2 regions of the Xanthomonas sp. NCPPB 2933 genome follow, and region 2 is predicted to be linked to the other one. Evidence: predicted binding sites of a transcription regulator. Region 2 holds the regulator's gene; the other holds the start of a gene.
The links. The regulator FliA, encoded in region 2, starts transcription of late flagellar genes. The targets are predictions, from matches to a motif close to TAAAGTTTNNCNNNCNNNGGCCGATAA.
Positions count from the first base shown of each region.

Region 1 (14,486 bases), 1.7 Mb from region 2:
CGCACGTCGGGAGACACCATCCCATCCACACTGCTCCCATCTTCATGGCGCACGGCCTACCCTGTGCGGCTGATCGTTCCAGTGCAGAACACATGACTCCAATCGTTTCCATCCAGGGATTGAGCAAGACCTACGCTGGCGGTTTTCAGGCGCTCAAGCACGTGGACCTCGAAATCCAGCGCGGCGAAATCTTCGCGCTGCTCGGTCCCAACGGTGCCGGCAAGACCACCTTGATCAGCATCATCTGCGGGTTGATCAATCCGAGCACCGGCACCGTGCTGGCCGATGGCCACGACATCGTGCGCGATTACCGCGCCGCGCGTGCCAGCATCGGCCTGGTGCCGCAGGAACTGGCCACCGATGCGTTCGAAAGCGTGTGGGCCACCGTGCGTTTCAGCCGCGGGCTGTTCGGCAAGCCGGCCAATCCGCAGTATCTGGAAACGGTGTTGCGCGAGCTCTCGTTGTGGGACAAGCGCAACAACAAGATTTCCACGCTGTCCGGCGGCATGAAGCGGCGCGTGCTGATCGCCAAGGCGCTGGCGCACGAGCCGCGCATTCTCTTTTTGGACGAGCCCACCGCCGGTGTGGACGTGGAGCTGCGCCACGACATGTGGCAGATGGTGCGGCGGCTGCGCGAGCAGGGCACCACGGTAATCCTGACCACCCATTACATCGAAGAAGCCGAAGACATGGCCGACCGGGTCGGGGTGATCAATCGCGGCGAGCTGGTGCTGGTGGAAGACAAGCACACGCTGATGCGCAAGCTCGGCAAGAAGCAGCTCACGCTCAGCCTGCAGGCGCCGCTGCAGGCCATCCCGGTCGCGCTGAGCGATCTGCCATTGGAACTGTCGGCCGATGGCAACAGCCTGATCTACACCTTCGACACCCAGGCCGAGCAGACCGGCATCGGCGGGCTGCTGCGCCGGCTCAACGAGCAGGGCATCGATTTCAAGGACCTGCATTCCAGCGAGAGTTCGCTGGAGGAGATCTTCGTCAATCTGGTGCACGGTGCACGCCAGCAGGAGATACGCGCATGAATCGGTATGCAATCGCTGCGATCTACCGCTTCGAAATGGCGCGCGCGTTCCGCACGCTGACCCAGTCGATCGCCTCGCCGGTGTTGTCGACCTCACTGTATTTTGTGGTGTTCGGTGCGGCGATCGGCTCGCGCATGGGCGATATCGACGGCATCAGCTACGGCGCCTTCATCATTCCCGGGCTGGTGATGCTGTCGCTGCTCAACGAGAGCATTTCCAACGCCTCGTTCGGCATCTACATGCCGCGCTGGGCCGGCACCATCTACGAGGTGTTGTCGGCGCCGGTGGCGTGGTGGGAGATTGTGATCGGCTATGTGGGCGCGGCGGCGACCAAGTCGGTGCTGCTTGGCTTGCTGATCTTGCTCACCGCGCGGCTGTTCGTGCCGTATGAGATTGCCCACCCAGTGTGGATGCTGGGCTTTCTGGTGCTCACCGCGCTGACCTTCAGCCTGTTCGGTTTCATCATCGGCATCTGGGCCGACGGCTTCGAAAAACTGCAGGTGATTCCGCTGATGGTGGTCACGCCGCTGACCTTCCTGGGCGGCAGTTTCTACTCGATCAACATGCTGCCGCCGCTGTGGCAGAAGGTCACCTTGTTCAATCCGGTGGTCTATCTGATCAGCGGCTTCCGCTGGAGTTTCTACGGCAAGGCCGACGTGCACATCGTGGTAAGCACCGGCATGACCTTCCTGTTCCTGATCGTGTGCCTGGGCGTGGTGGCGGCGATCTTCCGCAGCGGTTATCGGCTCAAGGCGTGAGTGGTGAGTGCAGTGGTGTTGTCGGCAGCATCCTGGTGGATGCCGTCGGAAGTTCAGGTCAAACGCGTCGGAAGTCCAGATCAAACGCTGAGTGGGGTCGAGGGCGCGGTGCCCTCACCGCTCGCGGGACACGCCGCAAGTACGTCCCTGTAGGCTCGGTGGCGGCATCCATGCCGCCACACGGTCCCGCAATCGGTGAGGACACCGCACCAGACAGTTTGCTGGCTGCTTTACTGAAAGCCTTTCTGTCACTCGGCTTGCCTTGGGAAGCTGATCGGACGCGCTGTTACCCAAACGACGCACGTCATGCATGGCTTGCACCATGCGCAGCGACCATCTCGACTGGTCCTTGCCCGCCCACCGTCGCGGGACCTTACGCGGCATGGATGCCGCGTAAGAGCCTACATGGACGTACTTGCGGCGTGTCCCGCGAGGGTGGGCGGGCAAGGGCCCTGCAGCCAGGGCACAGATCAGCTGCTAATGCGGCAATCATCGCCGCTACACGAACGTACTTGCGGCGTGTCCCGCGATGGTGGACGGGCAAGGACCCTGCAGCCAAGTCGCAGATCAGTCGGCCTGAAGTAGTTTTGTCAGCCGCTCTTACTCGGCAGCAGGCTTGGCGTCGCTCTTGGTGTCCAGGAAGTAGGCCACCACCTCACCCTTGATCTTCATCGTCATCGGGTTGCCGCGACGGTCGCGCGCCTTTCCGACCTGCACCTTGATCCAGCCTTCGCTGACCGAATACTCCTCCACGTTGTCGCGTTCGACACCATTGAAACGCACGCCGATGCCGCGGTTGAGTGCATCGGCATCGTGGAACGGGCTGCGCGCATCGATGGCCAGATGATCGGGAGGGATATCGCTCATGGGAAAGGCGTCATGGCGGCCGGGATGGCCGTCTTCGGCCGCACAGGATACGGGCCTGCGCCGCGAAGACCAGCCCCTTCCGATGAATCCACACGCGCCGGTCGGTTTGCTTGCGCGGCGCCAGGCCTCACACTTCACGCCTGCAATCCTTGAACGAGACCGCCATGCCCGACAACAGTGCCGATTACGAAGACGACGAAGGCCTGCAGCCCGAAGGCGACGAAGACGATGTCGACGATCATCCGGGGCGGGTCTGGAATTTGCTGCTGCTGATCAATCCCGGCGACGAAGAAACTGCGCTTGCCCAGTTCGATGCCTGGCGCGAGGCGCAGGTCGACCTGGACGAAGACGAGGGCGACGATGCCTGGCTGTGGGCGTTGAAGGACGCGATCGACTGGCGCTCGGGCTTCTACGTCGACTGGAAAGACACCGACTCGTTCGTGGCCGCCATCGACGAACTCAGCGCGCGCTGGAACCTGCGTATTGCGTGGGGCGGCGATCTGGACGACGAGGACTTCGCCAACGGCCTCAGCGTGCCCGATCTGATGGCAGTGGCCTTCGATCGCCTGCGCGAGCACGGCTATTCGCTATGGAATTGGAACACCGGCGGCGACGCCTACGCCGGTTGGATCGCCCTCAGCCGCGACGATGAAGCGATGATGGCACTGACCTCGCTGCTGGACGTGGAAGTGCGGCTGGGGAATGAGGCGTTCTGAGGATTGGGGATTCGGTAGTCGGGATTGGGGATTCGCAAAAGCGGTCCCGGGGTGTGTCGGGTCGGGTTGAGCCATGAGTTGTGCGCGCTGGCGCGGCAGGACGCGAAGCTCGGGGTCTAGCGCAGGCATTCAACGGCCCATCGACTGCCACGTAGGAGCGCGCTGGCGCGCGATGGGGCGTTAACGGGACAGCCTCTCGCGCGCAAGCGCGCTCCTACAGAGGCATGCCGTTTGTAAATGGAAGAAGGCCTCCAGGTCAGAACATCTGTCACGTAGGAGCGTGCCTGCGCGCGACAGTCATCATTCGAATAGGTTTGTCACCGCATGCAGGCAGGCTTACTCAAGCACGCCGCCGATCAGGCCGCAGCCACTGCCGTTGCGAATCTCCACTCCCGATTCCCCAATCCCCGCCTCACGGCACCTCGCCACGCGCCTGCGCACGCGCGTTGGCGATCAAGGCTTTGAGCAGTACGCGATCGGTGTGACGGGAGATGGCGATGGCACCGAGCGCGATCGCCTCGATGCGTAACGGTGCCGGCACGTCGTAGTGCGCGCCGCTGAGTTTGTTCTGGAAGGCGCGGCGGGGAATGCCCAGCCGCGCCGCCATGGCATGCAGCTCGTCCAGCGTATCGCCGAGCAGGTGCGCCCAGCGCTGATCGCGCCACAGATGCACCGCATCGTCGACGTAGACGGCCATCGGCCGGGTCAGGCCTTCTTGGATTTCTTCGGCTTCTTGCCGGCCGTCTCGCCGTCGGCGTCGTCGGTTGCGGCATCGCTGGCGTCTGCGTCTGCCGCGCTGTCGTCGTCGCTGGCAGCGTCGTCGCCAGCCGAATCTTCCGCAACGGCGTCGGTGCCGGCGTCGGCGGCTGCGTCTTCTGCAGCGTCATCGCCGTCTTCATCGGCATCGGCGTTTTGGAATTCGGCCACCAGCGTGGTCAGGTATTCCTCGGCGGTCTTGCCGTCTTCGGCGGCCAGGTCGTCGATCATCTGCTGCAACTGGCTGGAGTATTCCAGCGAGATGGTCTTGCCTTCGGCCTCCTGCAGGTTGGCCAGGTGCTTGAGCATGGCCAGCATCGGGACCGGGTTGTCGGCGCTGCCCATGGTCTGGCCGCCGATCGACAGCATCCACTCGCTGCCACCCTGCAGACCGATCGCAGCGACCACGCGACCATCGGCATCCTGCAGCACGGCGTGGTTGGTGACCTGGGGCGCCTGGCCCAGACGGACGATCGGACGCTTGGGGAGCTGCTTCTTGCGCTTGTCGCGCTTGGCCTTTGAATTGCGGGACACGGTGTTCTCGACGCTGGGAATGGCCGGCCATTCTAGGCGCTTGTGCGCGACCCAGCTCGCTCGACGCCGCCAGGCCCGTCAATGGCGGCCTTCCGGGCCGATGCATCGATCGATCCCGGCGCGTGATGAAGGCAGCCAATGCCTGGGTCTGGGACAGCCTGAAGTGGCTGACACAGCGAGTGCGCGCACCGTCAGGCAGCGCGGAGGCTTGTCAGGATCGGTATGTAAGACGACGCGCCGCCCGCAGCCATCTCACAACTGCTGGGGAGGTGTTTTCAGCCGCTCTCAGCACCCCCGGGGCGTCTCGCTTGCAGCGATGCGCGGCGCGGATCCTGGTCAGCAGCTGCATGCAAGACAGCGTGCCGTCTTCAGCCACCTGACACCTGAGCCACCTGACACCTGCTGCCAGGTGTCGCACTGCGGTCAGCGCTGCTCGGGCGCCGTGCTGACCGCAGTGCGCGGCGCCCCAGCCACAGCGGCCTCGGCAGCCTTGGCCAGCGCGGCAGCCGAGGCGACCTGGGTACGTGTGGAAATGCGCGGTGCAGCCTGCGCTGCGGCAGTGGCAGTGGCCGTGGTCGCTGCCGCGGCCGGCTTGTTGGTTGCGGTGGACGCAGCTGCCGCCGCACCCGCACCCGCCAGTGCACCCGCAGCAGGTCCTGTAGCAGGCACCGCAGCCGGCGTGCCCACAGAAGCAGTCCCGGTCGCCGCCGCCGCACTCAGATCCGGCACATGCGTGTCGGCATCGTGGGTGGATTTACCCAGCGCCACGCCCTGGCCGGCGCCGGCCAAGGCGGTCTGCTCGGCGTCCTGGGTCATCACCACGATGCTGATGCGGCGGTTGATCGGATTCTGCGGGTTGGTCTTGTCGAACAGCACCGACGAGGACAAGCCCACCACACGGGTGACCTTGGCATCGGCCATGCCGCCGCCCACCAGCGCACGGCGCGCGGCATTGGCGCGGTCGGCACTGAGTTCCCAGTTGGTGTAACCGGCATCGCTGCTGTAGGCGGTGGTGTCGGTGTGGCCGGTGATGCTGATGTGGTTGGGCACCTGATTGATGAAGCTGGACAGCTCGCGCAGGATGTCCACCGTGTACGGCTTGAGCTGATCGCGGCCGATGTCGAACATCGGGCGGTTCTGCTTGTCCACGATCTGGATGCGCAGGCCATCGGGCGTGAGGTCCAGCAGCAACTGGTCCTTGAACGGCTCCAGCGCCTGGCTCTTGTCGATGGCCTCCTTCAGGTCCTGCATCAGCGCTTCCAGGCGCTTCTTGTCCTTGGCGCGGCTGTCTTCGGTGGTGTCGGCGGCGTTGTCGCGCTTGCGGCCCATTTCGTCCTTTTGCCCCTTGGCCATGTCGGCGGTGCCGCCGAGCTTGATCATCGAGGTGCTGGCGCCGCCCGGCCCGTTCATGCCGGGAGAAGGCGCCGGCGACTTGCCCGACAACGGGCTGGGATTGCGGAAGTATTCCGAGATCGCCGCGCGCTGCTCCTTGGTGGTGGCGGCCATCAGCCACAGCACCAGGAAGAAGGCCATCATCGCGGTCACGAAGTCGGCAAACGCCACTTTCCAGGCGCCGCCATGATGGCCGCCGCCCTGTACCTTCTTGACCCGTCGGATGACGACGGTGGATTTGCCCTCGGCCATGACCGCGGTCCTACTTGATCGTCTTCAGGTGCGTTTCGAAATCCGCAAAGCTCGGACGCACGTTGGAGGGCAGCGTCTTGCGCGCGAATTCCAGCGCAATCTTCGGGTTGTAGCCGCGCAGGCAGGCCAGCAGCGCGGTCTTGACCGCCTCGTAGATGCGCCCGTCCTGATCGGCACGCGCTTCCATCGCTGCCGACAACGGCGCCACGAAGCCGTATGCCAGCAGGATGCCGAGGAAGGTGCCGACCAGTGCGGCACCGACGTGGTGACCGATCTCCTCGATCGGGCCACCGATCGAGCCCATGGTGATCACGATGCCGAGCACGGCGGCCACGATGCCGAAGCCGGGCAGGCCGTCGGAGACCTTGCTCAAGGCATGCGAGGGCGCCATCGCCTCGTGGTGATGCTTTTCCAGTTCCAGTTCGAGCAGCGGCTCCAGCTCGTGCGGCTCGATGTTGCTGCCGATCATCAGGCGCAGGCAGTCGGTGATGAAGTCCAGCAGGTGATGGTCGGCCACCACCTTGGGATAGTTGCCGAAGATGGTGCTGTCCTGCGGTTTTTCGACGTGATCTTCCAGGGCCATGAAGCCGTCGCGGCGGGCCTTGTTCAACAGTTCGTAGACCAGGCTCAGGGTGTCCTTGTAGTCCTCGGACTTGTACTGCGGGCCCTTGAACACGCCCAGCACGCTACTGAAGGTTTCCTTGACGATCTTGCCCGGCGTGCTCACCAGGAACGCGCCCAACGCCGCGCCGCCGATGATCAACAGCTCGTACGGCTGCCACAACGCGCCCAGCTTTCCGTGCGACAGCACATAGCCGCCGAGGACACTGACGATGACGACGATGAAGCCGATGATGATGAGCATGGCGCAGCCAAAAGCAAACAGGGTTGCTGTTGTTTCGGCGCGCGCGGCGGATTCTTGAAGTGCACGGCGTGAAGGTGTGCGCTGTAACTGAACGATCGGGTGGTGCGATGACGGCTTCACATAGGGCGATCAGCGGCATCGCGCTTACTGCGGCAAGGCGTTCACCGCAATGGGGCTTGTGATGAAAATCTCTGCCTGGTTGAGCTTGCGATTTGCATCGACTGCTGTGTGCGTCGAGACAGCGCATTGCAGCAAGCGGCCTCTGCATTGGCGGTGGCACCAGCATCGGCGGACTTGATGCGCAGGTTGCGCTCGGCAGCAAATTTCAGCGTCTGCACCATGTCCCGGATGACCCGCCGCCGAGCGTCGAGCGCATTGTCGTGGCAGTTTCTAGCACTACAGCGAGCAATGGTGTGGGCAGTAAGAGCGGATAACAGAACGTAGCGAGCGGCCGTCAGGTGGGTGCGGACGGCGCACAGGAACCGAAATGAACCGTGCATGCCGATTCCGAGCGCCGGCCGCGCCCGCCTGACGATTGCGCTGTAGTTCTGTGAGTCGCTCTGAGTGGGTCGCCACTGCTTTCTGGGCGGCCTCGCGAGGTCAGGCCGGTTGCGCCTCGGCGCCGTCGCGTTGCAGCGGGTTCGGCAGTGCGTGGCCATCTTCGGTGAAGCCCAGCGAGACCGAGTTGAGGCAATGCCGTTCGCCGGTCGGCGGCGGGCCGTCGGGGAACACGTGGCCGAGGTGGCTGTCGCAGCGCGCGCAGACGATCTCGGTGCGGATCATGCCGTAGCTGATGTCGCGGATCTCGCGCACATGGGCGGCGTCGTACGGGGCAAAGAAGCTCGGCCAGCCGGTGCCGGATTCGAACTTGGCGCTGGAACGGAACAGCGGCAGCCCGCACAGGCGGCAGGTGTAGACGCCCTCCAGCTTGTTGTCCAGAAACACCCCGCAGAACGGCGCCTCGGTGCCGTGCTGCAGCAGCACGCGCTGTTCCTCGTCGCTGAGCCCGGCGATCAGGGCATCACGTTGGGCGGGGGAGGGCGGTGTCAGATCGAACTGGCTCATGGGGGCTCTCGCATGCGCGCGCTGGCGGTGTGCCGCGTCTGCCCTCAGTGATGTGGGCGCGGAAGCCTGCGTTCAACCTAAGTGCTCGAAGCCTTCTTCCGTCCGTAGAGAATCAAGCCCCTCTCCCTGCGGGAGAGGGGTTGGGGTGAGGGTACGGGGCGAAGCCACATCGGATAGGTGAGAACACGAGGCTTCGCTCGCACCCTCATCCGGCGCTGCGCGCCACCTTCTCCCGATGGGAGAAGGGACTCTTCGCGCTGCACTCATCTCGCGAAAGCGTTCATCCCACAGCCGATCCCGTGCATTGCTGCAGCACACCGGCGCCCCCACCCAGTCAATACTGCCCAATCAATCACGGTGCCCGTCATGGCGATCCATTCTTCAACGCGCGGCCTGCTGCTGTGCGGCCTGCTGGCGATTGCCGGCGCGGCGCTGGCGCAATCGGCCACTACCACTCGCTCGTCCAACACCTTGCAGCCGATCACCACGCCGACGCCCGCGCAGCCCACGCTGACCGCGCCGCGCGCAGTGCAACCAGCGCCAGGCACCAGTCCGGTGCCGTCTCAGCTCGGTCAGCGCCCGTCCGCGCCGACCATCCCCACCCGTGGCCCGGCACAGACACCGGTGGCTCCGGCCGGTAGCCAGGTGTTGCCTGCCAGCGCGCCGATGGTCTACGACCGCAATGGCCGCTTGCTGCAAGGCATGCAGCCGGCCGGCGCCAACCGGGTGCTGGACACCAAGACCGGTCGTTATTACGACGCGGTTCCGGCCGGCGACGGCATGCGCGTGGTGCGCTGAGATCCGGCATCAGTCGATGTCTGATCCGCAGCAATCAGATCGGTCTACATCCAAGCGCCGTCCCAAGCTTCGCTGCGTCGCCGACCACGAATCCCCAATCCCCAATCCCCGCCTCAATCGGCAATCGGCAACGCCAGGGTCTCCTTGACCTCTTCCATCACGATGTAGCTCTTGGACTCGCGTACATGCGGCAAGGTCAACAAGGTGCTGCCGAGCAGCTTGCGATAGGACGCCATCTCGCTGATGCGCGCCTTGAGCAGATAATCGAAATCGCCCGAGACCAGATGGCATTCCAGCACGTTGGGCAGCTTGAGCGCGGCGCGGCGGAATTCTTCGAAGATGTCGCCGGACTTGTAGGCCAGGCTGATCTCCACGAACACCAGCAGGCTGGCCTTGAGCAGGTGCGGGTCCAGCCGCGCGTAGTAGCCGGTGATGGCGCCATCGCGCTCCAGCCGGCGTACGCGCTCGGTGCAGGGCGTGGTGGACAAGCCCACCCGTTCGCCCAGGTCGGTAAAGGAAATCCGCCCCTCCTGCTGCAGGATGCGCAGAATCTTGCGGTCGATCTTGTCCAGCTCGCGCACACGGGTGGCCATGAGGTCTGTCTCCCTACAGATTTGGCAGGAAATTTCACTGCGAAGTAGCGTCGATTCCAGAAACGGCACTGCCTGGCTCGCAATATACTGCGTCTAACTGTCTCCCTCGGCGCTTGGTTGTGGGGGAATACCCTTTCCAGGAGAACGACATGCGGGTGCTCATTCTCGGTAGCGGCGTCATCGGCACCACCACCGCCTGGTATCTGGCGCAGTCCGGCTGCGAGGTCACCGTGGTGGACCGCCAGCCTGCCTCGGCGCTGGAAACCAGCTACGGCAACGCGGGCCAGCTGTCGTTCGGCTACACCTCGCCCTGGGCCGCCCCCGGCGTGCCGGGCAAGGCGATGAAGTGGTTGTTCGCCCAGCACGCGCCGTTGTCGATCCGGCCCACCCGCGATCTGCGCCAGCTGGCCTGGCTGACCCAGATGCTGCGCAACTGCACCGCCGAGCGCTATGCGGTGAACAAGGCGCGCATGGTGCGCATGTCCGACTACAGCCGCGATTGCCTCAACGAATTACGCGCCAGCACCGGGCTGGAATTCGAAGGCCGCCAGCTCGGCACCACCCAGTTGTTCCGCACCCAGCAACAGCTGGACGCCGCCGCGCAGGACATCGAAGTGCTGGCCCAGTACGGCGTGCCGTACGAATTGCTGACCCCGGCGCAGATCGCCCAGTTCGAACCCGGGCTGGCCGGCGGCGGTGCGCAGATGGCCGGCGCCTTGCGCCTGCCCGAAGACCAGACCGGCGACTGCCGGCTGTTCACCCAGCGCCTGGCCGCGCTGGCCGCGCAATCCGGTGTGCAATTCCGCTACGGGCAGCAGATCGAGCATCTGGAGCACGACGGCCGCACCGTCACCGGCGTGCAGATCGATGGCCGTCTCGAAACCGCCGACCGCTATGTGCTGGCGCTGGGCAGCTATTCGGCCGACCTGCTGCTCTCGCTCGGCATGCATCTGCCGGTGTATCCGCTCAAGGGCTATTCGCTGACCATCCCGATTGTCGACGCGCAGCGCGCGCCGACCTCCACGGTGCTGGACGAGAGCTACAAGATCGCCATCACCCGCTTCGACGAGCGCATCCGCGTCGGCGGCATGGCCGAGGTGGCCGGGTTCGATCTGTCGTTGAATCCGCGCCGCCGCGCCACCTTGGAAATGGTGGTCAACGACCTGTTCCCCGGCGGCGGCGATCTGGCCAGGGCTGAGTTCTGGACCGGCTTGCGCCCGGCCACGCCCGATGGCACCCCGGTGGTCGGTGCCACGCCGTATTCCAACCTGTTCCTCAACACCGGCCACGGCACCCTGGGCTGGACCATGGCCTGCGGCTCGGGCCGCTATCTGGCCGACCTGATGCAGGGCCGCAGCCCCGACATCGATACCGAAGGCCTGGATGTGTTCCGTTACCTCTCGCCACGCAGCGCCCGCGCGCAGCAGGAGGCCGCGTAGTGCGTCCTGCGCAAGCGTTGATCGATCTGGATGCATTGCGTCACAACTACCGCCTGGCCAAGCGCCTGGGCGGCAGCAAGGCCCTCGCGGTGGTCAAGGCCGATGCTTACGGGCATGGCGCGGTGCGCTGCGCGCAGGCGTTGGAGTCCGAAGCCGACGGCTTTGCGGTGGCCTGTATCGAAGAGGCCCTGGAGCTGCGCCAGGCCGGTATCCGCGCGCCGATTTTGCTGCTGGAAGGTTTTTTTGAACACGACGAACTGCGCCTGATCGCCGAGCATGATCTGTGGACGGTGGCAGCCACCACGCAGCAGGTGCGCGCGCTGGCCGAGTTCCAGAGCCCGCGTCCGTTACGGGTGTGGTTGAAGCTGGACAGCGGCATGCATCGGCTGGGCCTGTCGGCGGAAGATTTTCGCGCCGCGTGGTTGCGCTTGCGCGGGCTGCCGCAGATTGCCTCGCTGGTGCTGATGACCCACCTGGCGCGCGCCGACGAACTGGAGTGCAGCCGCACCGACGAACAGGCGGTGGCCTTCGCGCTCACCGCAGGCGGCATGCGCGCGGAAACCAGTCTGCGCAATTCGCCCGGCCTGCTCGGTTGGCCGGCGCTGCGCAACGATTGGTCGCGCCCTGGGCTGATGCTGTACGGCGCAAACCCGTTCCTGCAGGAGACCGAGAGCACTGCGCAACTACGCCCGGTGATGACGCTGCGTTCGCGCATCATCTCCGTGCGGGAGCTGCCGGCCGGCGAGCCGGTGGGCTACGGCGCCCGCTTCGTTGCGCAACGGCCCACACGCGTGGGCGTGGTGGCGATGGGGTATGCCGACGGCTATCCGCAGTTCGCACCCAATGGCACGCCGGTGCTGGTGGATGGGCAGGTCTGCCCGCTGATCGGTCGCGTCTCGATGGACATGCTCACCGTGGATCTCACCGAGCATCCGCAGGCGGAGATTGGCGCTACTGTGCAGCTCTGGGGCGATGCACCGCGCGTCGCCCCGTTGGCCACGCAGTGCAATGTCAGCGCGTATCAGCTGCTGTGTGGACTCAAACGCGTGCCGCGGACGTATGTGGGTGAGGTGGCAGTAGGCGATGAAGTGACCCGGTAAGTTGCATCCCTTCTCCCATCGGGAGAAGGTGGCGCGCAGCGCCGGATGAGGGTACGAGCGAAGCCTCGTGCAGTCGGAACAACACGAGGGCTTCGCCCCCGTACCCTCACCCCAACCCCCCGCTCCGCGCCCCGGCCTGCGCCAGCGGCGCAGGCGCACCAAGGCACGCGCGCCAGTGGCGCGCAAGCTGTGCCTTCTCGCCCCGCAGGAGAGGGGCTCAAGCGGAGCTCACACCCCGGCCGTACTCCGATCGCCACGGAACTGCTTGCGCACCCAGTCGTCGATCATGGCTTTTTCGAAGCGCAACGGGTCGCTGTCGGTCAGGCGCGGGCCGCTCATCAGAAATGCCGAATCCACCAGCTTGCGCTCGCCCTGATCGATCACCTCGCCATTGGCGCCGGTCAGCGTGTAGCTGAAGCTCAGGCGGGGCGGGTAGATGTCCTTGACGATGCGCACGTCCTGCATGCGCGGGCCGTGCCAGGGCTCGTACTGGCCGGCGCGGCGGATGTCGGTGATGGTCACGCTCAGGTGTTGGCCGTCGGGAAGCCGGCGGGCGGCACTTTGCTGGAAATGGGTCGCCAGTTGGGTCACCCAATCGCCGCGCTGCGCCTCCCAGCGGTTGCCGCTGAAGCGCATCTCGGCAAACTGTGCCGGGTCGGTCCAGCGCACATCCACGTTTCCTTCGCTGCTCAGCGCGCGTGGCGCTTGAGGGTCGGTGACATTACGCACGCGGGCCTGCACACCGGTCGCCGCGAGCAGTCCTGCCAGCAACAGGCTGGCGCCGTAAAGGCTGGAACGTTTCATGGAAAATCTCCAAGCGGAAGGTACATGGCGTACCGGGTGTTCCAGCAGTGTGGGGGTGCGCTGGATCGCCCGCAACGCGGTAGCAACCGGGCATGCATCGGTGTTGCGCGCGGTTAATCCACGGCCGCGCCGCCATGACGGCGGGTTCACTGCGCCTGCGCCCGCGCTTCACGGCGCGGACCGGATGATCGCCAGCATGGACACCCACTCTTTCCGCACAAAGTCAGCTTCCTCGGCGCCGGCACACATGCCGTCGGACGTGCGCCTGCAGTTCATCGACTGGGCAAAGCAGCACGGCCACAACCCGGCCACCGGTGCCGCCGCGTTCGTCGCGTTGCAAAGCGATGTGGATCTGGATCTGGCAACCCGCGGGATGCGTCTGGAGCCGGGTGCCGACCCACGGGATGCACTGCGTGAGCATCTGGCTGCGTTGGCGCGGCAGGGTGATGTGGCGGTGCAGTTCCCGCCGGTCTATGCCTACACCTCGGCCAATGGGCTCGACTACCGTTACTCGTTGATGCTGGTCATCGCCGAGGATTGCGTCGAGTGGACCGGGCGGGTCTGGCAGGACCTGGATTACCAGGGAATGCTCACCGGTCGCGGCCAGGGCCCGCGTGCCAACTACACCCAACTGGCGCGCATGGCGCTGGAACACGAGCTGGATCAGGAGCGTCCCCGTTATGTCCAGGCCTGAATTCGAATTGCAGCTTCCGCTCGACGCCCAGGTCGCCACCGGCGTGGACGGTTTCAGCCTGCGCTGTCGCAGCGAATGCGCCGAGCTGGGGCTGTCGCGCGTGCGCTTGTTGTTGCTGGATGCCGACCATGCGCGCTCGACTGCCTGGCGCGAAGAAGCCCAACGCTGGATGGATGAGCAGTTGCGGCGCGAAGGGCAATGGGTCTTGCGCGGCGTGATTGCCGGCATCGTGTTGCTGGCCGCCGCTATCGCGCTGTCTGCGGCCTTACTGTGGTGAGGCGACTCGGGATTGTGGGTGAATCGTGAATCCGGTCAGTTGCCCGTGCACCCGCTGACGACATCGGGCGTGTTTTCATCTGCCCGTCATCCGCATCGGCATCACCCGTGGACCCCGATTTGAGCACTTCCAGTCCCAGCCCTGAATTGGCCGCCGGCCTGCCTGCCGCCATCGCCGAGCCGTTCCTGGATCCTGCGATGTACCACGAGATCTTCCATAACGTGGACGCGGGGTTCTGCGTCATCGACATGGTGTTCGATGGCGACAAAGCAGTCGATTACGTGATTCGCTCGACCAATGGCGCGTTCGAGCGCTACACCGGTCTGACCAATGCGGTGAACGTCTCCGTGCGCGGCATGCTCGCCGAGCATGAGCAGGAATGGTTCGACCGCTACGGGCACGTTGCCCGCACCGGCAACCGTATCCACTTCGAAATGCAGGCCAAGGCGTTGCGGCGTTGGTATTCGGTGGATGCGTTCCGGGTCGGGCAACCGGAGCAGGCGCGGGTGGCGGTGCTGTTCATGGACATCACCGAACGC
Region 1 covers NZ_CM161518.1:4,667,991-4,682,476, reverse strand. Annotated here, with positions in the region: gene AC1PLU_RS19750 (ABC transporter ATP-binding protein) at 93-1,037, shown strand; gene AC1PLU_RS19745 (ABC transporter permease) at 1,034-1,795, shown strand; gene AC1PLU_RS19740 (DUF3297 family protein) at 2,396-2,662, opposite strand; gene AC1PLU_RS19735 (DUF6630 family protein) at 2,827-3,378, shown strand; gene AC1PLU_RS19730 (DUF4031 domain-containing protein) at 3,791-4,075, opposite strand; gene AC1PLU_RS19725 (hypothetical protein) at 4,084-4,668, opposite strand; gene motB (flagellar motor protein MotB) at 5,092-6,312, opposite strand; gene motA (flagellar motor stator protein MotA) at 6,323-7,177, opposite strand; RNA gene AC1PLU_RS19710 (sX9 sRNA) at 7,606-7,677, opposite strand; gene msrB (peptide-methionine (R)-S-oxide reductase MsrB) at 7,778-8,242, opposite strand; gene AC1PLU_RS19700 (hypothetical protein) at 8,609-9,040, shown strand; gene AC1PLU_RS19695 (Lrp/AsnC ligand binding domain-containing protein) at 9,154-9,633, opposite strand; gene AC1PLU_RS19690 (D-amino acid dehydrogenase) at 9,783-11,072, shown strand; gene alr (alanine racemase) at 11,072-12,172, shown strand; gene AC1PLU_RS19680 (DUF3016 domain-containing protein) at 12,401-12,976, opposite strand; gene AC1PLU_RS19675 (hypothetical protein) at 13,224-13,670, shown strand; gene AC1PLU_RS19670 (hypothetical protein) at 13,657-13,947, shown strand; gene AC1PLU_RS19665 (PAS domain-containing hybrid sensor histidine kinase/response regulator) at 14,055-14,486, shown strand, end outside.
Region 1: motA (flagellar motor stator protein MotA) is a predicted target of FliA. The motif match lies at 7,209-7,235, and genes of this name have one in related genera.

Region 2 (14,486 bases):
GTCGATCCACTATCAATGTACATTGCAGTTCCTCCCGTCACCTTCGACGGGAATGAGATCACGCTTCTCGATTTAGCCACTCATACGAGTGGGCTACCACTTCGGCCATCCAGTCGCACCGGCCTCAGTCAAGATAACCCCTACGCCGGCTACACCGAGAGCGATCTTTGTGCTGATTTAGGTCGTGTCCATCTCACGCGCTTACCGGGGTCGAGTTTTGAATACTCGAATTTTGACTACGCGTTATTGGGTTACGCGTTGTCACAGCGCCTTGGCAAAACGTATGCTGACCTCTTGCGAGCTCGCATTTTTGAACCGCTTCGTATGGACGAGACTACGCTTACTCTATCAACGGCGATGCAGCACCGGGAAATTTGGGGTTACGATGCGGACTTCCACTCGGCTCAACCCTGGGAATTTGGTGCGCTTGCGCCGGCAGGCGGCCTTTTTTCGACGGTAAAGGACCTGTCGAAATTCATGACACTTTGGACAAACAAAGAAAGTGGTCCCCTCTCGCGGGCGGCTTCAATGATGCTGGCCGTAGATAGGCCCGGCGATAATACCGATACCAGAATGGGTATCGGCTGGCGGAAGGTCCACCCGGATGGCCAGAGTATAGCTTGGAGCAATGGAAATGGCGGCGGCGTTCGTAGCTTCATGGGCTTCAACGCCGACACGCGCGTCGCCGCAATCGCGTTTATCAACAAAACATCGGGTTTTGGAGTTGACGATATCGCGCTTGGGATGCTTGCGCCAGCTGGCTCGCATGTTCCCCCGTTTTTCTAAAACCCGGGCTGGTTTAAGGTGCTTAAATATTAGCTGGATGGGAAATAACGGTTCCAGGTTCACTTCCACGGCAGCCTGACCGTCGCCAAACGATCGCGCCCATGCTTGCGCGCGTAGCGACATAGATCGACAGCGATGCTGGTAGTGAAACAACAACGGCCGCAGTACGCGGCCGTTGTTGTTAGATCAGGCAGCCAGGATCGTCTTGACGATTCCCGATTCCCGATTCCCGATTCCCGATTCCCGACTTTCCCAATCCTGAATCCCGAATCCCCAAACTCAATGATCGCTGGAGCGCAAGCCATCCACATCCAGGATCAACGCCATGCGGCCATCGCCGATCAGGGTGGCGCCGGCGTAGCCGGGCAGGCCGCGCAGGGCGCGCGGTAGCGGTTTGATCACCACTTCCTCGCGGCCGCGGACCTGGTCCACCACTAGGCCGAAGCGGGTTTCGCCGGCCTGCAGCAGCACCACGGTCAACAGCGGCGGTTGTTCGGCCGGGACGCCCAGCCAGCGACGCAGGTCGATCAGCGGCAAGGTGTGCGAGCGGCGGTCCAGCACGGCGCGGCCGTCGAACCAGCCCAGCGATGTCTGTGGTGCATGCAGCACTTCGACCACGCGGGCCAGCGGTAGTGCATAGACGGCTTCGCCGGCCTGCACCAGCAGGGTCGGCAGGATCGCCAGGGTCAGCGGCACGCGGATCATGAAGCGGCTGCCGCGGCCGAGTTCCGACTGGATCTGGATCTGTCCGCTGAGTTCGCGGATGCGCGATTGCACCACGTCCATGCCCACGCCACGGCCGGAGATGTCGGTGACCTCGGCCTTGGTCGAAAAGCCCGGCATGAAGATCAGGTGCAGGCACTCGTCGGTGCTCAGACGTGCGGCGGCTTCGGCGTCGATCAGGCCCTTGTTGCGGGCGATTTCGCGCAGCCGCTCGGGGTCGATGCCTGCGCCGTCGTCCTGAATTTCGATGCTGACGTAGTCGCCTTCCTGCTGCGCAGACAGGCGCACGTGACCACTGCGCGGCTTGCCGGTGGCTTCGCGCAGGGCAGGGGACTCGATGCCGTGGTCGATCGCGTTGCGCACCAGATGCACCAGCGGGTCGGCCAGGGCTTCGACCAGATTACGGTCCAGTTCTGTCTCGGCGCCGATCAGTTCCAGCTCCACTTCCTTGGACAGGGTGCGCGCGACATCGCGGGCCACCTTGGGGAAGCGCGAGAACACCTTGCTGACCGGCTGCATGCGGGTGCGCATGACCGCGGTCTGCAAACGCGCGGTGGCGATATCCAGCACGCTGACCGCGCGATCGAGTTCCTCGTCGCGCAGGCGGGTGCGCAGGGTCTTGAGACGATTGCGCGAGAGCACCAGTTCGCCGATCAGGTTGACGATGGCGTCCAGGCGCTTGGTGTCCACGCGCACGGTCTGTTCGGCTTCGGCACCTTTTGCGGCTGCTTTGGGTGCGGCCTTGGCACCGGGCGCGGGTGCATGACCCTCATCGTGCGACGCTGCGGCCACGGCAGCCAACGCGGCCTTGGGCGCGGCCTTGACCGCCGGCGGGCCGCTCTTGGCATCGAACTGCGCAATCAGCGAGGCCGGTGCATGCGGCACGGTTTCGCCTGAGCCCATCGCATCCAGCATTGCCTGCAGATAATCCAGCGACTGCTGCGCGGCATCGAAGTGATGCGCCTGCAGCACCGCCTGGCCGGAGCGCGCCATGCCGAGGGTTTCTTCAGCGGCGTGGCACAGCTCCACCATGGGCTTGATCGCCAGAAAGCCGGCGCCGCCCTTGAGCGTGTGGAAACCGCGGAACACCGCGTTGAGCTGGTCGGCTTCGTCCGGTGCCTGTTCCAGCGCGACCAGCTGTTCGCCGAGGCGATCCAGGATTTCCTGGGCCTCGACGATGAAATCGGCAGCAATATCGTCTGGAACAGCACTCATGGTTACAACCCCAATCCGGACAGCAGGTCATCGGCGTCGTCTTGCGACACCGCGTGACGGTCCAGGCCCTTGACTGCAGGACCGGCAAGACCGCCGTCGTCTTTCTTCGGCTCGGTGCTCTTGGGCGGCAGGCCCAGCGCACCGAAGCCTTCGTGCACGCGCCGCACGATGCCGGCCACGCGACGGATGATCTGCCCGCTCAGGTCCTGGTAGCTCTGCGCCAGCGACAGTTCGGTCAGGTTGTGGCGCATCTTGTCCATCAGCGCGCCCTGGTCCTGATTCAGACCGCCGTCGCGCAGCTGGTTGGCCAGCTCACGGCATTCTTCGACCAGATCCAGCGTGCGATGGCTGGCCTTTTCGGTCATTTCCACCACGTGGTCCAGGCGCGAACACGCATCGTCCAGCTCGCCGGCTTCTTCGGGCACGGTGGGCAGTTCGCCCAGCGCCTGACCGAGTTCGCGTGCGAGCCGGCTCAGGCCCTGCATCATCGGACGGGTACGCAAGGCGGCGAGGTGATCGACCTCGCGCTTCCAGGCGGCTTCGTCACCGCTTTCCAGTGCATCGAGCGCGCCCTGCAGGCGGTCGATCAAGGCAGCGCGTTCGGCATTGGTTTCCACGGTGGCGTTCATCAGGCGGTCGCCGCCAGACGTTCGAACACCTTGCCCAGCTTTTCTTCCAGCGTCTGCGCGGTGAACGGCTTGATGATGTAGCCATTCACGCCGCACTGGGCCGCTTCGATGATCTGCTCGCGCTTGGCTTCGGCGGTCACCATCATCACCGGCAGGTGCTTGAGCTTGGCGTCGGCGCGGATGTTGCGCAGCAGGTCGATGCCGGTCATGCCGGGCATGTTCCAGTCGGTGACCACGAAATCGAACGGGCCGGCCCGCAATGCAGCCAATGCGCTGTTGCCGTCTTCGGCCTCTGCGGTATTGGTGAAGCCAAGATCGCCCAACAGATTCTTGACGATACGTCGCATCGTCGAGAAGTCGTCCACGATCAAAATCCGCATGTTCTTGTTCACATCAAGCTCCTAACACTAAAAAATACGCGAAAAAATCATTCGTCAATTTCGACACCGGCATCGGCCAGTTCGAAGACCTTGAGGCGGCCGCGCAGACGCACCACGGCCTGGCCGTGGATCTGGCAGACGCGCGATTCGCTGACACCGAGCACGGCGCCGATTTCCTTCAGGTTCAATTCCTGTTCGTAGTACAGCGACAGCACCAGCTGCTCGCGCTCGGGCAACTGGCCGATGGCCTTGCCCAGCTCGCGGCCGAACTCGCCACGCTCCATCATCTGCTGCGGGTTGGGGCCACCCTTGGCGGTGGTGTCCAGCTCGCCGTGATCTTCGATGCGCGATTCCAGGCTCAGCACCTGGCCGCGCGCGGCGTCTTCCATCAGACGCAGGTAATCGGGCAACGGCATTTCCATCGCGGCGGCCACTTCGGTGGCGGCGGCGGCGCGGCCGGTGTTCTGTTCGATCTTGCGTACTGCAGCAGCAGCGTCGCGGGCACGGCGGTGTACCGAACGCGGCACCCAGTCGCCACGCCGGATCTCGTCGATCATCGAGCCGCGGATACGGATCGAGGCATAGGTTTCGAACGAGGCGCCCTGCTCGGAGTCATAACTGCGCGAGGCTTCGATCAGGCCGATCATGCCGGCCTGGATCAGGTCGTCCACTTCCACGCTCGCCGGCAGGCGCGCGGCCAGATGGTGGGCGATGCGGCGCACCAGGTCTGCGTGCTGGGTGACGATGTCGTTGGCGTTGTTGCGTTGCACTGCACGGTACTGCGCGGTGGCCGTCGTTGCGGTTGCGGTAGCGGTGCTCATGCGGCGACCCCCCGTTGGATGATGCGTTCGACAAAGAACTCGACGTTGCCGCGTGGCACGGTGGGGGCCTGCCAGCGCGAGGTACGCCGCGCGATTTCTGCGATGGCCAGCGCCGAGGGGCTGGCGGGGTAGGCCTTGATGACCGGTTGCTGGCGCTGTACCGACAAACGCAACCAGTCGTCCTGCGGCACGTGGCCGAGGTAGTTCAGCGACACGTCGCCGAGGAATTTTTCGCAGACCCGCGACAGCTTGTCGTACAGCAAGCGGCCTTCGTTGGGGTCGCGCACCATGTTGGCGATGATCTGCAGACGGTCCACGCCGCGTTCGCGCGAGAGCACCTTGATCAGCGCGTAGGCGTCGGTGATCGAGGCCGGTTCGTCGCAGACCACCACCACGGTGTCCTGGGCGGCCTGGCAGAAGGTCAGCACGCTGTCGGTGATGCCGGCGGCGGTGTCGATGACCATCACGTCTAGGTCGCGTTCCAGTTCGGAGAACACATTGACCAGGCCGATGTGCTGGGCCGGGGCCAGTTCGGCCATGTGGCGGCGACCGGAGGCGGCCGGAACCACCAGCACGCCGCCCGGGCCTTCGATGATCACTTCGTCCAGCGTGCAGCGGCCAGCGATCAGGTCGGCCAGGGTGTACTTGGGCGACAGGCCCAAGACCACGTCCAGGTTGGCCAGGCCAAGATCGGCGTCGAGCAGCAGGGTGCGCTTGCCCATCTCGGCGAGGGCCACGGCCAGGTTGGCGGAAATGTTGGTTTTCCCCACGCCGCCCTTGCCACCGGTCACGGCAATGGTGCGCACCGGGCCCAAGGGCTCGGGACGGGTCGCCGTCAGGGGGAAGGCGTTGGTCAGCTTGGCGTATTCACGCGACTGCATGGTTGTGCTCCGGAGTACAGGGCTTATCGGCAGCGCGCCGCAAATCTTCAAGGCGAAGAACGAGACTGGCGGCATTGGCGCGGTGCAGGTCGTCGGGGACCCGCTGTCCGTCAGTCACCCAGGTGATGGGCATTTGGTGGTCGACCACCACCGACAAGGCACTGCCGAAGCGGCCGGTCTCGTCGAGTTTGGTCAGCACCACGCCTTGGGGCTTGGCGTGGGCGAAGCGGCGTACGACCTCGTCGAGGTCGGAAAAATGGGCGTTGGCCGGCAGTACCAGCAGCGAGGTGACCTGGTGCGCGGCGCGCAGCCAGTTCAGCTGCGCGGCCAGGGCGCGGTCGCGCTGGCCCATGCCGGCGGTGTCGATCAACACCAGCTTGTAGTCGCGCAGGCGCTCGAGCAGTTCCAGCAGGCTCTCGGCGCTGTCGGCCTCGTGCACCGCGATGCCGAGCTGACGGCCGTAGCTGTGCAGCTGCTCGCGGCCGCCGACGCGCTGGGTGTCGGTGGTGACCAGGGCCACGTCGCGCGGGGCGTGCTGGGCGGCGAAGCGCTGGGCGAGCTTGGCGATGGTGGTGGTCTTGCCGGCACCGGTCGGGCCGACCAGGGCGATCACGCCGCCGCGTTCCAGCGGGTCGACCGGGGCCACCGGCAGACGCTTGGACAGCAGGCCCAGCATCAGCCCGCGGCCGCGGTGCAATTCGGTATCGGCGGGAATCTGCAGGGCCACATCGCGGATCAGACCGGCGTCGAAGCCGTAGTCGTCCATCAGCTCCAGGGCCTGCGCACGCACCGGGGAGCCACGCAGGCGCTCGTCGGTGAGGCGGTTCATTTCGCGCTCGATCATCTGACGCATCAGCGCCAGCTCACCGCGCAGCTGCTTGAGTTCTTCGTCGTTCTGCGGCACCGGGGCGGCGGCAACCGGCACGGCGGCCAGGGCGACCGGGGCGGCCACCAGCGGCGGCAATGCGGCCGGCGGCAGGATCTGCGGCAGCGCGTCGTCCATGTCGAAGCCGTCGTCGTCCTGCTCGTCGTCGTCCTGCCCGTAAGAGGCGTGGGTGGCGAGCGCGGCGGCCATGATCGGCGTGCGTGCCTGCACCGGGGCAGCGTGCACCGGAGCCTGCACCGGTGCGGTGGTCAGGAAGTCGGCGAACAGCTGTTCCGGCACTGCCGACAGCGCATGTTCCTGGCGCGGTGCGGCGGCAACTGCAACGGCGTGGGCCAATGCTTGAGCGGCGGCAGACGGGGCGGCGGCAGTCCGCACCGGTGCGGCGACCGGCGCCGAGCGCGGCACGTTGACCGGCTGGCGCAGCGCCATCGCGGCGATCATGTCGTCTGCGGCGCTGGCAACACGCTGACGCTGGCTGCTGCCGGTGTCACTGGCCGGCTTCAGCGGGGCGTGGAACGGCGCGGCCGGCCTGGCCGGCGCCTGCTGGACCGGCGCTTGTTCGATCTGTGCCGCCGCAGCTGCCGGAGTCTCGGAGCGCGCGGTTTCCAGAGCGCGCTGCACGAGTTCTTCGTCGTAGTTGCTGGCAGCGACGATCTCGATGCCTTCGGCGGTACGGCGGTTGGACAGGATCACTGCGTCCGGGCCGTGTTCTTCACGCACCATGCGGAATGCGGTGCGCATGTCCGGGGCAACGAAGCGTTTGATTTTCATGCGAAGTGCCTCCAGGAACGGGACCCGCCGGACGCCGGACGGGTGCGCGATGAATGTGGGTGTGTTGCCAGCGTCATGAGTTGCCTGTCCCGTTCGGTTGTTCCAAGTGCTGCTGCTCGCCCCGCAGCGATCAAGCTGACTGCGGTCTCGCCAGAGCTAATGCACGCGGCGTGCCAAAACGCGGTGCCGGGGTTCCGGCGCGGGGATCTGGAGTGTTGGGACAGGCTGGAGCTGTGCGATCGGCCCGGCTGCAAGATTTCAAGTCACTGGTTTTATTTACTTTTTTCTGGGACCGCGATGCGTTGGCATCCACTGTGTGGGTGGATGCGCTGGCGGGTGGGAGGTCGAGCGTGGAGCGCCCGCAAGGTCTCGAAACGGCCAGCGTCGTGCAATCGATTGGAGGTTTGAACGAGTGGCGGCTTTCCGACGCTGGGTGCGGTGGTCGGTCGCCTGTCTGCAGCGAGAGGGCCGGGCGCGGGTGGGTTCGTAGGAGCGCACCCGGGCGCGATGGGCCCTCCCGGTAACGCCCTCGCGACCAAGGTCGCTCCTACAGTGATGTCAGCAAGCTTTTCTGGTCCGCAGCACGTCGCGTGTCGTAGGAGCGCCCTTGGGCGCGACGGGCTGTCCCGGTAGAGCCCGTCGCGCCCAGGTGCGCTCCTACGAGGTGCGTCAGGCTCAGCTGATCGTGCCGACCAGCTTCAGGCGCTTGTCTTCCGGCACTTCGCTGTACGCCAGTACCGACAGGGTCGGCACGCTATGGCGGACCAGGCGGGCCAGCGCTGCGCGGACCTGGCCAGGTACCAGCACCACCGCCGGTTCGTTGCGGGCTTCCTGCTTGCCGACGCAATCGGCCAGGCTCTGGTGCAGGCGCTCGGCCAGGCCGGGTTCCAGTGCCACGCCATTGCCGTGGGTGGATTCCTGCAGCACGCGCTCCAGCTGCGGGGCCAGCGTGTAGACCGGCAGCTCGGCCGACATGCCGGCGATTTCCTGCACGATGAAGCGACCCAGCGAGGTGCGCACCGCGGCGGTGAGGGTGGTGGGGTCCTGGCTGTGCGGGGCGTGCTCGACCAGCGCTTCGACGATCTTGCGCAGCTGGCGCACCGGGATGCGCTCGATCAGCAGGTTCTGCAGCACCCGCACCACCACCGACAGCGGCAACGCCTTGGGGGTGAGGTCTTCGACCATCTTCGGCGCGGTCTTGGCCAGGGTCGCCAGCAGTTGCTGCACTTCCTCGTGGCCGAGCAGTTCCGGGGCGTGTTCGCGGATCAGGTGCGACAGATGGGTGGCGATGACGGTGGCCGGGTCGACCACGGTGTAGCCCATCGATTCGGCATAGGCGCGCTGATGCGGCTGGATCCAGGTGGCGTCCAGGCCGAATGCCGGGTCCTTGCCGGGAATGCCGTCGAGCTGGCCGAGTGCGCCGCCCGGGTCCAGCGCCAGTTCGCGATCGGGATAGATTTCCGCAGTGGCCACCGGCACGCCGTGCACCAGCAGGCGGTAGGCGTTGGCCGACAGTTCCAGGTTGTCGCGGATATGCACCGGCGGCACCAGAAAGCCGATGTCCTGGGTGAGCTTGCGGCGTACGCCCTTGATGCGCGCCATCAACTCGCCGCCCTGGTTCTTGTCCACCAGCGGGATCAGCCGGTAGCCCACTTCCAGGCCCAGCGGGTCGATCGGGCGCAGCTCGTCCCAGCTCAGTTCCGAGCTGGCCTGGGCGGCGGTGGCCGCCGCTGCGGCCTTGGGGTCGGTGGCGGGGTCGCCGGTCGGCGGGATGACCAGGCTGCGCTTGTACATTTTCCAGGCGATCACGCCCAGGATCAGGCCGAGCGTCAAAAACGCGACGTTCGGCATGCCCGGCACCAGGCCGACCAGGCCCAGGATGGCCGCAGCCACCGCCAACGCGCGGTGCTGGCCGAACACCTGGCTGATCATGGCGCCGCGCATGTCCTGCGCCCGCGAGGCGCGGGTGACCAGCAAGGCCACCGAGGACGACACCAGCAAGGCCGGCAGCTGCGCCACCAAACCGTCACCGATCGACAGCAGGGTGTAGGTGGAGGCCGCATCCACAAAGCTCATGCCGTGCTGGAACATGCCCACCGCCATGCCGCCGATGAGGTTGATGAACAGGATCATGATGGCGGCGATGGCATCGCCGCGGATGAACTTGTTGGCGCCGTCCATCGCGCCGTAGAAGTCGGCTTCCTCGCGCACCTCTTCGCGGCGGGCCTTGGCTTCCTCACGCGTCAGCAAACCGGCGTTGAGGTCGGCGTCGATGGCCATCTGCTTGCCGGGCATGGCGTCCAGGATGAAGCGCGCGGTCACTTCCGACACGCGCCCGGCACCCTTGGTGATGACGACGAAGTTGATGATGGTCAGGATCGCGAACACCACGATGCCCACCGCGTAGTTGCCGCCGATGACGAACTGGCCGAACGCCTCGATGACCTTGCCGGCTGCGGCATGGCCGTCCTGGCCGTTGATCAGGATCACGCGGCTGGAGGCGACGTTCAGCGCCAGGCGCAGCATCGTGGTCATCAACAGCACGATCGGGAAAATGGTGAATTCCAGCGGGCGCTGCACGTAGATCACCGCCAGCAGCACCATTAGCGAGATGGCGATGTTGAAGGTGAACAAGGCATCCAGCACCGGTGCGGCCAGCGGCACCATCAGCATGGCCAGCATGGCCATCAGCGCCAGCGGGGCGCCCAGGCCGTTGCGCAGCAACTCCATGATGCGTCGGGCATTCAGCGGTGCGGGTTGGGCGCTCATGCGCTGGCTCCCTTGCCGAACTCATCCACTTCGAGGGAAGGCAATTCCGGCATCGGGCCGCCGTTCCAGCCACGCAACTGGTAGACGTAGGACAGCACCTGGGCCACGACCGAATAGAGTCTCACGGGAATTTCCTTGCCAATTTGAGCTTCCCTATACAAGGCGCGTGCCAAAGGCGGGGCGGTGACGATCGACACCCGGTGCTGTTCGCAGACTTCGCGGATGCGGAAGGCCATTTCGTCCACGCCCTTGGCCACCACGATCGGGGCGCGCATCTTGCCGCCCTCGTACTTGAGCGCCACCGCGTAGTGGGTCGGGTTCATCAGCACCACGTCGGCCTTGGGTACCGCTTCCATCATCTGGCGCTGCGACATCTGCATCTGCATCTGGCGGATGCGCCCCTTGACCTCCGGGCTGCCCTCGCTCTCCTTCATCTCGCGCTTGATCTCTTCGCGGGTCATCTTGAGCTTCCGCATCCAGTTCCACTTCTGGTACGGCGCGTCGATGGCAGCCAGCAGCACCAAGGCCCCGGCGGTGTAGAACAGCAGGCTCTTGGTGAAGTCCAACCCGTTGCCCACGGCCTGTTCCAGCGGCTGGTTCACCAGCGAGCGCAGGCCGTGCAGGCCCTTGGAGATGCACAGGCTGGCGGCCAGCCCGACGAACAGCAGCCGCAGCACCGACTTGACCAGCTCGGCCAGGCTATTGCTGCCCCACATGCGCTTGATCCCGTTGGCCGGGTTGAGCTTGTTGAGGTCGGGCATGATCGCCTTGCCGGAAAAATGCAGGCCGCTCATCAGCAGCGGGCCGGCCAGGCCGGCAGCCAGGCAGATGCCGATCAGCGGCACCATCACCCACAGCAGTTGCAGGAGCAGGTCGCCGAAGTGGCCGAACAGCGCCATCGGGTTTTCACGCATTTTGGGGTCCGGGCTGAGCGCGGTCTTCATCCAGACGCTGGCGCCATCGCCGATGCCGCGGGCCAGGGCCATCAGCGCGAACACGCCGGCGCCGAACACCGCAGCGGTGGACAACTCGCGCGACTGCGGGATGTTGCCCTGCTCGCGGGCTTCGCGCAGGCGTTTTTCGGTGGGAAGCTCTGTACGTTCGCCGCCGTCTTCGGACTCGGACATGGAGGTGCCGGTGACTTGTCAGCCCTGCCTCATGCAAGCGGCGTTCCAGTTGATGGGGCGGGGATTGGGGGATTGGGGATTCGGATTGGGGAATCGGGACGCAGGGGCCGCGCGTGGAGCCGCTGGCGGGGTGTTGTAGTTGGGTGGTTAGCGGGAGGGCCGCAGGTCGGGAATCGGGCGCGAGGGCTGACCAACTGCAGGCTGGTGCTCGGCTCGGTTGGCGGGTCGTCGAGCGTGGATGCAGGTCTACGGTCGTTTTTTTGATGCTTTTTGCTCAGCTGGCCTGGCGGCGCACGCCATCACGCTGGGCGACCACCGTGGCGATAAAACGCTCTGCGTCCATTGGCCGGCCCAGCAGATAGCCCTGCAGCTGGTCGCAGCCCAGCCGTTCCAGGGTGTTGCGCTGGGCGGTGGTCTCCACGCCCTCGGCCACTACCTGCAGGCGCATGGTGTGGGCCAGCGCCACGACGGCCGCGACGATGGCGATGTCTTCGGGGCAGGTGTCCATCGCCTGCACGAAGCTGCGGTCGATCTTGAGTTCGTGCGCGGGCAGCTTGCGCAGGTAGAGCAGGTTGGAATAGCCGGTGCCGAAATCGTCGATGGCGATGCGCACGCCCAGCGCGTTGAGCTGGCCGAGCGTGCGCAGGCAGGCATCGGCATCGCGCATGGCCATGGTTTCGGTGATTTCCAGGGTGAGCTGGCCGGGCGGAATCAGATGCTCGGCCAGGGTGGTGGCTACTTCGTCCAGCAGGCTGGGCGAGGCCAACTGGGTGGCCGAGAGGTTCACCGCCACCCGCCAGTCGCCATGCCCGGCCTCGCGCCAGGCGCGCATCTGCCGGCAGGCCTGCTGCAGCACCCAACTGCCGAGCGGGCCGATCATGCCGCTGCGTTCGGCCAGCGGGATGAAGCTGTCCGGTGGCACCAGGCCGCGTTCGGGATGTTGCCAGCGGATCAGCGCCTCGGCGCCGATCGGGCGGCCATCCTCGGCGCAGTATTTGGGTTGGTAATGCAGCACGAACTGACCCAGCTCCAGCGCGCGCGGCAGGTCCTGCAGCAGCTGCAGGCGCTCGCGGGTGGTGCCGGTCATCGAACGCTCGAAGAAGCTGTAGCGGTTGCGCCCGGCCTGTTTGGCGTGGCGCATCGCCGCATCGGCATGCGTCATCAGTTGATGCTCGCTGCCGGCGTCTTCCGGTCCGGCGTCTTCGGGATATAGCGCAATGCCGACGCTGCTGCTCAGGCGCAGCTCCTGGTCGCCGACCAGGAACGGCACCGCCAGCGCCTGCAGCAGATGCGCGGCGATCGCGGCGGCGTCCTCGGGGTCGGCGATGTCGGACACCAGCGCGAACTCGTCGGCGCCCAGCCGCGCCAGGCTGCCGTTGGCGCGGCGGTGCGCGCTCATACGCCCGGCCACCGCCACCAGCAGCTGGTCGCCGAACTGATGCCCGTAGCCGTCGTTGACCGCCTTGAAGCCATCCAGATTGATCAGCATCACCGCAAAGCGCTGCCCGTCGCGCTGGGCGCGGTCGATGCTCTGCAGCACGTGTTCGTGCAGCAGCACGCGGTTGGGCAGGCGAGTGAGCGGGTCATGCAGCGCGGCCAGCACCAGCTCGGCATTGGCCTGCGCCAGCGATTGCGCCAGCACATCGGTGCGCTGCTGGAAGCGCCGCGACAGCACCGAGATCACCAGCGCCAACACCAGCAAGGCCAGCGTCACCACCACCACTACTGCGGTCAGCCATGACAATGGCAACTGCGCGCCGGTTGTGGCGACACAGAGACTCGCTGGCGCGAGATGCGCGGCAGCCGTGCCCTCGGCCCGGATGCAGTGCGCACGCATGCACGGCGGTTGCGGCATATCGCGCACATCGGCCCGGCAGCCGTTCGCGGCACTGGGGTGATGGGAGTGACTGCTCATGCCACCGACGACTCAGGCTCCTCCGGTTCGATGCGATTGCGTCCGTACCGCTTGGCCCGGTACAGCGCCTCGTCGGCGCGCGCCAGCAGCGTGGCCGCCGTGTCGCCGATCCGGAACCAGGCCACACCGACCGAGCAGGTCACCGGCAATGGGCGGGCGGCGCCCACTTCGTACGGGGCCACGCTGAGCTTTTCGTGGATGGCGCGCAGCCGGTGCTGGCTGTGTTGCGACATGCCCGGCAGCAACAGCAGCAATTCTTCGCCGCCGTAACGGCCCACGCGGTCCGAATCGCGCAGGCAGGCGGTCAGCCGCGCGCCGACCTTGGCCAGCACCGCATCGCCGACCAGATGCCCATGTTCGTCGTTGACCAGCTTGAAGTGGTCCAGGTCGATCAGCACCACCGCCAACGGATGCGCACCGTGGGCGCAGGCCTGCAGTTCTTCGGCCATCGCCTCGAGCACGCCGGAGCGATTGAGCAGGCCGGTCAGCGCGTCGTGGCTGGCCTTCAGTGCCAACGCCGCGCGGGCGCTTTCCAGCTCGCGTTTTTCGCGCTCCAGCTGATAGGTGCGCTCGGCGACCAGCTCGGCGAGCATGCGTTCGCGCGCCACCAGATGGCGGTGCCGCCAGCGCCACAAACCGGCCAGCAGGGCGCTGCCGATCAGCAGATACAGCGCGATTGCCGGTGGGCTGCGCCACCACAGCGGCGCTACCGCGAACGGCAGATCGGCGATCGGCGAGGTGGTGCGTCGGTAGCGGTCCAGCAGCTGCACCTGCAGGCGGAAATGCCCGGACGGCAGCGGCGGTTGGTCGATCGACAGGGTGTCGCTCTGGATCCATTCGTTGTGCAGACCGAGCAGGCGATAGCGCACCGTGAGCCGGCTGGGGTCGTCGTAGACCTCCATGCTGGACAGCTCGATATGCAACGGCCTGTCGCTCCAGGCGAGCAACTGGCCGCGCTGCACCGGCACGCCACCGCGGCTGACGCTGTCGATACGCACGCTGGGCTGGCGCTGATCGAACAAGCGCGCCGGGTCGCGCAGATGGCTCACCCCGCGCGCGGTGCCGATCCACACCGAGCCATCGGGATCTTCGGCAAACGCCGCTTCGGACACGTCGTCCCACAACAGCCCCTGCGACTGCGACAGATGCGCCCAATGCTCGCCGTCGTAGACCTCCACGCCGCGTGCGTGACCCACCCAGACCCGGCCGACGCTGTCGCCGCGCAACTGGTACACGCTGACGTCGGCGAGCGCTTCATCGCTGACCGCCTGCAGATCCACTTCTTCGTCCAGCAACAGGCCGTGCCATAGCCCGGCGCGATAGAACGCCAGCCACACTTCGCCGCTGTCGCTGATATGGAATTTGCTGATCCACGGGTCGGAGGCGCCGCCATTGACCTTGACCTTCACCTTCGACCAGTGCGCGCCCTGCAGCCGAAACAGGCCATTGGCGCTGGACACCCACAACGTGCCGTCGGCAGTCTGCTGGATATCGGTATAGGCGATGGCCGGCATCTGGCTGACCATGTGCAGCGTGCCGCCGTCCAGCGGCCGTTCGAGTGCAAACAGGCCACCGGCAGTGAG
Region 2 covers NZ_CM161518.1:2,939,398-2,953,883, reverse strand. Annotated here, with positions in the region: gene AC1PLU_RS12045 (serine hydrolase domain-containing protein) at 1-786, shown strand, start outside; gene AC1PLU_RS12040 (chemotaxis protein CheA) at 1,066-2,724, opposite strand; gene AC1PLU_RS12035 (protein phosphatase CheZ) at 2,727-3,353, opposite strand; gene cheY (chemotaxis response regulator CheY) at 3,353-3,745, opposite strand; gene AC1PLU_RS12025 (RNA polymerase sigma factor FliA) at 3,781-4,554, opposite strand; gene AC1PLU_RS12020 (MinD/ParA family protein) at 4,551-5,435, opposite strand; gene flhF (flagellar biosynthesis GTPase FlhF) at 5,422-7,092, opposite strand; gene flhA (flagellar biosynthesis protein FlhA) at 7,768-9,861, opposite strand; gene flhB (flagellar biosynthesis protein FlhB) at 9,858-10,988, opposite strand; partial or broken gene AC1PLU_RS12000 (putative bifunctional diguanylate cyclase/phosphodiesterase) at 11,263-12,798, opposite strand; gene AC1PLU_RS11995 (ligand-binding sensor domain-containing diguanylate cyclase) at 12,900-14,486, opposite strand, start outside.